One region of the Pseudomonas abietaniphila genome, then DNA from elsewhere that is predicted to be linked to it. Evidence: predicted binding sites of a transcription regulator. Region 1 holds the regulator's gene; each other region holds the start of a gene.
What was found. The regulator FliA, encoded in region 1, starts transcription of late flagellar genes. The targets are predictions, from matches to a motif close to CTAAAGTTTNNNNNNNNNNNGCCGNTAA.

Region 1 (2,201 bases):
TCTTCTCGATCTTTTCTTTGAGCACCTGTGCGGTGAATGGCTTCACCACGTAGCCGTTCACGCCGGCCTGAGCGGCCTCGATGATCTGCTCGCGCTTGGCCTCGGCAGTCACCATCAACACCGGCAGATGACGCAGGCGTTCATCGGCACGCACCTGACGCAGCAAGTCGATGCCGGACATGCCAGGCATGTTCCAGTCAGTCACCAGGAAATCAAAGGCCCCGCTCTGCAGCATCGGCAATGCGGTGGTACCGTCATCTGCTTCGGCCGTGTTGGTGAACCCAAGGTCACGCAACAGGTTTTTTATGATCCGCCGCATCGTTGAGAAGTCATCAACGATGAGGATTTTCATGTTCTTGTCCAATTCGACCTCCAAGCAGTCTTTAACGCGTCCAGCACCTGGACGCGCGTTCAATCAATACCGGCACAAACCAATGGCCCGTTTTGCGAAAACAATTAAGGGGGTTTACGACTCGACAATGGACGAGCACAGCGGAACCGGACTCTGAAAGCCCTGATCCGACCGGCTCCTGCCTTGTCTCCCTTCTCACCCACACAACGGTTATTGCACAGCCGGCCTTACATGCATCACGCAGACACCACGGCCCGCGTTCGATGAGTCAACGCGCGCGCCACTCGCCCAACCGACCCCGCAACCGCGCAGCGCACTGACTGTGCAGCTGACTGACGCGCGACTCGCTGACACCCAGGACCTCACCGATTTCCTTGAGGTTCAGCTCTTCGTCGTAGTACAGCGCCAGCACCAGGCGTTCACGCTCGGGCAGGTTGGCAATGGCGTCCGCCAAGGCGCTCTGGAAACGTTCGTCTTCCAGATCGCGCGACGGTTCGAGCGACTGGCTCGCGCCGTCCTCGTGCAGCCCTTCATGCTCGCCGTCCTGCAAAAGGTCGTCGAAGCTGAACAGGCGACTGCCCAAGGTGTCGTTCAAAATCCCGTAGTAATCGTCGAGACTCAATTGAAGTTCGGCAGCAACCTCGTGATCTTTAGCGTCACGGCCGGTTTTTGCTTCAATTGCACGAATCGCGTCGCTGACCATGCGCGTATTGCGGTGAACCGAGCGCGGTGCCCAGTCGCCCTTGCGCACTTCGTCGAGCATCGCGCCGCGGATTCGAATACCCGCGTACGTCTCGAAGCTCGCACCCTTGGTGGAGTCGTACTTGGTCGATACCTCTAGCAGACCGATCATGCCGGCCTGGATCAGGTCTTCGACCTGCACACTGGCTGGCAGACGCGCCAGCAAGTGGTAAGCGATGCGCTTGACCAGAGGGGCATAACGCTCGATCAGCTCATACTGGGAATCTTTGGAAGATTTGCTGTACATGCGATACCCGCTCGGTGTCATGACACTGGCCCTGCGCTGGTCTGGTGAACCAGACGTTCAACGAAAAATTCAAGGTGGCCACGCGGGTTCGCCGGCAATGGCCAGGTATCGACCTTCTGCGCGATGGCCTTGAACGCCAGCGCGCATTTGGAACGTGGAAATGCTTCGTACACCGCACGCTGCTTCTGCACAGCCTTGCGCACGCACTCGTCGTAAGGCACCGCGCCCACATACTGCAGCGCCACGTCGAGGAAGCGGTCGGTGACCTTGGTCAGCTTGGCGAACAGGTTTCGCCCTTCCTGCGGGCTCTGAGCCATGTTGGCCAGCACGCGGAAGCGGTTCATGCCGTAGTCGCGGTTGAGCAGCTTGATCAGGGCGTAGGCGTCAGTGATCGAGGTCGGCTCGTCGCAGACCACCAGCAGCACTTCCTGTGCCGCGCGTACGAAGCTGACCACCGATTCGCCGATCCCGGCAGCGGTGTCGATCACCAGCACATCCAGGTTGTCGCCGATATCGCTGAACGCCTGAATCAGGCCGGCGTGTTGCGCAGGCGTCAGGTGAACCATGCTCTGGGTGCCCGATGCCGCAGGCACGATGCGCACGCCGCCGGGGCCCTGCAACAGGACATCGCGCAGCTCGCACCGCCCCTCGATGACATCGGCAAGGGTGCGTTTCGGGGTCAGTCCCAACAATACGTCGACATTGGCCAGACCCAGATCGGCGTCCAGCAACATGACGCGACGTCCCAGCTCGGCCAGGGCCAGCGAGAGGTTCACTGACACGTTGGTCTTGCCTACGCCACCTTTGCCACCGGTCACCGCGATAACCTGAACGGGATGCATGCTGCCCATGTTAATTTTT
Region 2 (2,201 bases), 3.1 Mb from region 1:
AGCAGCCGGCACAACCGCAAGCGGCTTCCTTGGCATGCTGCGCGTGAGGCGCCGAGTCAGTGCCCAGGAAGAACTTGCTGCTGCCGCTGGTGGCGGCATCCAGCAGCGCGACCTGATGCGTGTTGCGCTTCAGGATCGGCAGGCAATAGAAGTGCGGACGGATACCGCCAACCAGCATGTGGTTGCGGTTATACAGCAGGTGATGCGCAGTGATGGTCGCGCCAACGTTGGCCGAAGCTTCGTTGACGAATTGCACCGCGTCGGCCGTGGTGATGTGTTCGAACACCACTTTGAGTGTCGGGAAGCGCTCGACCACACGACGCATGTGTTCATCGATGAAGATTTTTTCGCGGTCGAACACGTCGATGTCGCCACGCGTCACCTCGCCGTGGATCAATAGCGGCATGCCAACTTCTGCCATGGCTTCGAGCACCGGGAAAATCTTGTCGATGCTGGTCACGCCGGAATCGGAGTTGGTCGTGGCACCGGCCGGGTAAAGCTTGGCGGCGTGGACGAAGCCCGTGGCCTTGGCGGCACTGATGTCCGCAGGCTGAGTCAGGTCGGTGAGGTAAAGCACCATCAAAGGCTCGAAGCGGCTGCCTGCCGGGCGTGCGGCGAGGATGCGCTGGCGGTAGGCATCAGCTTCCTGCGCATTGCGTACCGGCGGCACGAGGTTCGGCATGATGATGGCGCGGCTAAAGGTGCGCGCTACGTCAGCGACGGTATGGGGCAAGACGGCGCCATCACGAAGATGGATGTGCCAGTCGTCGGGGCGCAGGAGGGTCAGGCGTTCGGACATTGGGGATTCCAGGCGGGTCAAACTCGCTGGGAATGCTACCGGAAAAGACTCTTCCAGGCACTCGCTATCAAGTTTTGTAGGAAGTAACCGATAGACACGTGTAAGCGATAAATTTTGTAACGCGGTGAATTTTTTGTGGAGCCTCCCGTGCGCCAGCGATATCTAGCCCTGCTCAGCGTGTTTGCCAGCCTGCCGGCCATGGCTCTCACTTTCCAGACACGTCTGGAGAATATCGAGTGGAAGGTAGAAGGCGATCAGTTCGAATGCCGCCTTAGCCAGCCGATCACCGATTTCGGCGCGGGCGAGTTCGTGCGTCGTGCGGGTGAACAAGCGACTTTCCGACTGAAGGCGTCCGGCTACAGCCTCGCCTCCGGGTCGGCAACGCTGATTGCGGCTGCCGCGCCGTGGCAGCCCGGCCGAAGTGATCTCAATCTCGGTGCGGTAAAAGTCGGCAATGGTGACATTCCGTTTAACACCAGCCAGGCCCAGGCCGGCCGTTTGATCGCCGGTTTGATGGAAGGGCGCAGTCCCGTGATTCGCCACGTCCTGCGTGATGGCGGCGGGGCGATGGAAGTGCGCTTGCTTCCGGTCAAGTTCAGCCATGCGTACGCTGACTTTCAAGTCTGCACCGCCAAACTGCTGCCCATGAACTTCGAGCAAGTGCGGCAGGCCGAAATCGGGTTTCCGGGAGGCGGCATCGACCTCGATGCTCAAGCCAAACGTCGCCTCGATACGGTGTTGGCTTATATGAAGGCCGATCCTTCGGTGAACCGTGTCGAGCTGGACGGGCATTCGGATAACAGCGGCAATCGTCTGACCAACCGTGACCTGTCGCGTCGCCGTGCATTGGCCGTCATGGACTACCTGAAGGCCCAGGGCGTGCCGGAAGAGCAGATCACCCTGCGCTTTCATGGCGAGCAATACCCCTTGGTCCCCAACACCAACAACGCCAATCGCGCGCGCAATCGCCGGGTGAATATCCATCTGGACCGCGTCGCCGAGCAGAAACCTGCGGTGGCCCCGACCGCCGCGCCCGCGCCAGTTCCTGCGTCGACCCCTGTACCACCGCCGACGGCTGCCCCGGCACCCACGGCCGCATCCGGCACTCCGGCCGCCAAGACTTCCTGACCGCGCTGCAACCGTCGTCTGTTCGACAGATTCTGTCGCTTCGTCGTCAGAAGCTGTCGCGACACTGTAATTCCACGGGTTTGAACGGTAGAATCAGCGGTTTTCCGTACAACGCGTTGGAGTGATGGCATGGCGGACGTTAACAAGGTAGTTCTCGCGTATTCCGGTGGCCTGGATACTTCGGTAATCCTCAAGTGGCTGCAGGATACGTACAACTGCGAAGTGGTGACCTTTACGGCTGACCTGGGTCAGGGTGAAGAAGTCGAGCCAGCAC
Region 3 (2,201 bases), 2.5 Mb from region 1:
CGTCGCCGCTCATGCGCTCGATGGCGCTGACGGTTTCCTGCACCAGGTCGCGGCCGTCGCTGGCCGAGCTGGTGGCGTTTTTCGAGGCTTCGGACGTGCTCACGGCGTTGCGTGCCACTTCTTCGACGGCGCTGGTCATCTCGTTGACGGCCGTGGCGGCTTGTTCGATTTCATTGTTCTGTTGCGACAAGCCCCGAGCGCTCTCGTCGGTGACGGCATTCAGCTCTTCGGCAGCGGACGCCAGTTGTGTGGCCGAGCCGGAAATGCGTTGCAGCGTATCGCGCAACTTGGACTGCATTTTCAGCATCGCGGTCAGCAGGCGACCGGCTTCGTCGGTCCCGTCGACGTGAATCGTACGGGTCAAGTCGCCTTCGGCGATCTCTTCAGCCGCTTTCAAGGCAGAGGCGATAGGGCGTGTGATGCTGTTGGTCAGCAGCCAGGCGAACAGCAGGGTCAGGACGGTCGCGATAATAAGCAGGGTGACGACCATGGTGAAGGCGGTCGAATACTGCCGTGCTGCGTCCTTGTTGGTGTCATTGATCTGTTGGGTATTGATCTCGACCAGCTTGCCCAGTACCACGTTCATTTGGTCCGAGTTGGTCTGCAGGTCGGCGCTGAGCAGCGAGGTCAGTTCGTCGAGTTTGTTGGCGCTACTCAGCGACTTCATGCGGTCTTCGAGCCGACGATAGTCATTGAGCAAGGAGAGGTACTGATCGTAAGCGGCCTGTTCTTCCGGTGCCGAAATCAGTTTGACGTAGATCGCGCGCGCGTCGTCGATCTGCTTGTTGCGCATGGCCAGCAGGTCGACGGTTTTCTGCAGCGTGTCGGGGTCGCGATTGAGCATCAGGCGATAGGACAGCACGCGCAGACGAATGCTTGCCTCGGTCAGTTTATCCAGCGACTTGATGCTCGGCACATTGTTGGTGGCCATCGTCTCGGTGGCATCGTTGATCTTGCTCATCTGGCTGAGGGCGAAGATGCCCAGGATCAGCATCAGTAAACCGATGATGGAAAAACCGAGGAAGGCGCGGGGCGCGATGTTCATATTGCGTAGGGACATGACGGTTCCTGAGAAAGCCGCGATCCATGCGTGCAAAGGGGGAGTGTTGCCAGAGATGCATGCTTATCGGTCCGCCGAAGGAGGACTTGACCCCTTTGGTCTGGTGCTGTGCGCTTATGTCGCAGGCGGTTGATCTGACGAACAGCAGGAACAAGATGGGCAAAACGCAGTCAATCAGGACCCTGATGCGTTTGCGGAATTGAAGCAAACAAGTGCTTTTCTGGTCGGTGTAGTGGCGTGAATGCCCTGATTTCACTGGTAGCTGAAGTGACTTTTCTTTATCGTACGCGCCCTTTGAAATTTGCCTGAGATATCAAAATGTTGGAAGCATCCCTAAGCCAGTTGGAAAAACTCGTCGGTGACCTGGTGCAGCAGAACCAGGATCTGCAGAACACGAATGCGCAGCTCGCCGAAGCGCTGAAACAAGCCAGGGATGACAACGACAGTTTGCAGTTGAGCCTGCTGGAGCAGGAAGAGAAACAAGGCGCCACGGCAGCCCGTATTCAGGCGCTGGTTGATCGCGCCACCAGCGCGAGTGCGGTCAGCGCATGATCATCGACCGCGACGCCACCAAAGTCATTTCCATTCTCGGCAACGACTACACGATCAAGGCACCTGCCGGGCAAGAGCAGACCTTGATGGATGCGGTGGTCATGCTCAAGTCGGCGTTGTCGGAAACCAAGCGCAATTACCCGACACTCATCGGCGACCGTCTGCTGGTGCTGGCGGCGCTGAACCTGTGCTCGAAGCAGATCGAACTCAAGCAGCAACATGCCGATGAGCTGAGCCGTTATGAGGACAAGGTCAGTGCGACGGTCGAGGTGATCGAGAAGGTGATTTCGCAGGGGTGATAGCGCTTTCAGGTATGCGCATACTCTGGTAGTCCGCCTGACACATTCCTGTGGGAGCGAATTTATTCGCGATGCAGGCTCGGTTGATTGATTTCTGTCGGCTGAACCGGCCAATCGCGAATGAATTCGCTCCCACAGGGTCATTCGCGGTGTCAGGAAGACCGGGGGCAATCAGGCCCCCATCACCAACCGGATGTCCGCAGCCAGTTCACGCACGCGTGATTCTTCGGTGTCCCACGAGCACATGAACCGTGCGCCGCCGTTGCCGATGAAGGTGTAGAAGCGCCAGC
Region 4 (2,201 bases), 1.6 Mb from region 1:
GCCACCTGATCGGTTTCGACCTTCTGGCTGTTGACGCCCGCGCTGGTCTGTTCGGTGACCGCCGAGAGTTCTTCGGCGGCGCTGGCGATCTGAGTCACGCTGTCGCTGATGCCGCCGATCAGTTCGCGCAGGCTCAGGGTCATGCGCTGGATACCACCTTGCAACTGGCCCAGTTCGTCGCGACGCTCGATGTTCAGGTTATGGGTCAGGTCGCCGGAGGCCACACGATCAACGGCAATCAGGGTTTGCTTCAACGGGAGGGTGATCTGGCGCGTGATCGCCCAGGCCGCCAGTATGCCGAAGAACAGGGCAAGTACGGTCGCAAGGCCCAGCATCGACTGCGCCTGACGGCTGTCGGCATCACGCTTGGCGTTTTGCGAAACAGTCAGTTTGTCGCTGATATCCAGCAATTGCTGGCCCAGGTTGGTCATCTTTTCCAGGGCTTGTCGGCTGACCTGTTGAGCATCGCGATACTGACCCACGGCGGCGCGATACCCTTTGAGCGCCAGATTGGCCTTTTGCAATTGCGGGATGTACTGAGACGAGACGTCTCCGGCCAGTGTATTCACACCGACGATGGCTTCATCGATGGCCGCGTTCGCGTTCTTCTCGAAATCGGGGTTACCGCTGAAGGTGTAACCGCGCACCTGAAACCGCGCCTGCTGGATCAACTTGCTGACGCTCACTGCGCTGTTGAACTGCAGGATGTTGTCATGCTGGATCAGGGCTTCTTCGATCTTGTTGACCTCGTCCACCGCCGCATCGGCGGTAGCGCCCAGGTTCACACGGCTGGCTTCGCGGACCTGGATCGCCTTGGTCATGTCGTCAAACGCGCGACGGTAATCGGCAGCGGCCTGGATCTGCCCGTCCAGTAGCTTGAGGTCATCAGTGCCGGTGATTTTGCTGCGGGCGTTCTTGAGGTCTATGTCGAGTGTGTCCAGCGCGGTCATGACACCCGTCGCCGCCTCGGCGCTGGATTGCGTTTCATAGCGCATGCGTGCGGTACGCAGGTCCATCGTCTGCTCGCTGATCTGCGAAATGGCTGCCAGCTTGTCGCCGCGTTCAATCAGCGACGAAACGCTCGACCATCCGGTGGCGGTGATGATCAGCGTCAACAACAGCACCAGTCCGAAACCGATACTGAGTTTGCGACTGACACTCACATTGCCGAGGCGTTGGGCAAACCAGCGATACATGTTGTGATTCCTTGCACATTGTTTTTATGGACATCTGTAGATCGGCCATCATGCCCCAAACTGAAGCACCGTATGGCGGGCGATCCTGCCAACTGTTGTAGGGATTGCCGCGGCCTCGAACGACGTGATTCAGGCAGGTGAAATACCTTCCCTGTGGGATCGGGGCTTAGAACAAGCGGGCGAGTAGGGCGGTGACGGCGGTTTCGACGCGCAGGATGCGCTCGCCGAGCTGGACAGGGTTTAAACCCGATGCGCGCAGCAGCTCGATCTCATAAGGAATCCAGCCACCTTCAGGGCCGATCGCCAGCGTTACCGGCTGCTCGACGGCACGGGGGCAGGCAGGGAAATCCCCCGGGTGTCCGACCAGTCCCAGTGTCCCGTCGACAATGGCGGGCAGACGGTCTTCCACGAACGGCTTGAAGCGCTTCTCGATGACGATCTCAGGCAGCACGCTGTCGCGGGCTTGTTCCAGACCCAGAATCAGCTGCTCGCGAATGGCCGCAGGCTCCAGGAACGGGGTCTGCCAGAAGCTTTTTTCAACGCGGTAGCTGTTGACCAGAATGACCTTCTGCACACCCATCGTTGCGACGGTCTGGAACACCCGGCGCAGCATCTTCGGGCGTGGCAGCGCGAGGACCAGCGTCAACGGCAGTTTGGCAGGAGGTTCGCGGTCGAAGGCCACCGAGAGCTCGGCCTCCCGAGGTTCCAGACGCAGCAACTCCGCGCTGCCCAGCAGGCCGCCCATGCGACCGACGCGCAGGCTGTCGCCGACTTCCGAGCGATGCACTTCCTGCATGTGCTTGAGGCGTCGGTCACGCAGGACCACACGATCCGCCGAAATGAAGTCGGCTTCTTCCAGAAGCAGCAGGTTCACGGCTGTGCCGCTGGCGGCTGGTCTTTTTCGTCTTCGGCCTTCTCGTCGTCTTCGTGGTCGCCCCGTTTGGTCACCATCGAGCTGCACAGCACCCCGATTTCAAACAGCAGCCACATCGGTACGGCGAGCAG

Region 2: a site for FliA is predicted at 866-893, ahead of ABDX87_RS07485 (flagellar protein MotY). Genes of this name have one in related genera too.
Region 3: a site for FliA is predicted at 1,124-1,151, ahead of ABDX87_RS12005 (methyl-accepting chemotaxis protein). Genes of this name have one in related genera too.
Region 4: a site for FliA is predicted at 1,235-1,262, ahead of ABDX87_RS15865 (methyl-accepting chemotaxis protein). Genes of this name have one in related genera too.

Annotation. Positions count from the first base shown of each region.
Region 1 is NZ_CP155619.1:5,157,262-5,159,462, reverse strand. It holds gene ABDX87_RS22725 (chemotaxis response regulator CheY) at 1-352, opposite strand, end outside; gene fliA (RNA polymerase sigma factor FliA) at 621-1,361, opposite strand; gene fleN (flagellar synthesis regulator FleN) at 1,358-2,191, opposite strand.
Region 2 is NZ_CP155619.1:1,681,956-1,684,156, reverse strand. It holds gene pyrC (dihydroorotase) at 1-799, opposite strand, end outside; gene ABDX87_RS07485 (flagellar protein MotY) at 947-1,927, shown strand; gene ABDX87_RS07480 (argininosuccinate synthase) at 2,057-2,201, shown strand, end outside.
Region 3 is NZ_CP155619.1:2,701,339-2,703,539, reverse strand. It holds gene ABDX87_RS12005 (methyl-accepting chemotaxis protein) at 1-1,060, opposite strand, end outside; gene ABDX87_RS12000 (hypothetical protein) at 1,379-1,612, shown strand; gene ABDX87_RS11995 (cell division protein ZapA) at 1,609-1,911, shown strand; gene ABDX87_RS11990 (low specificity L-threonine aldolase) at 2,083-2,201, opposite strand, start outside.
Region 4 is NZ_CP155619.1:3,555,829-3,558,029, forward strand. It holds gene ABDX87_RS15865 (methyl-accepting chemotaxis protein) at 1-1,196, opposite strand, end outside; gene ABDX87_RS15870 (16S rRNA (uracil(1498)-N(3))-methyltransferase) at 1,363-2,070, opposite strand; gene tatC (twin-arginine translocase subunit TatC) at 2,067-2,201, opposite strand, start outside.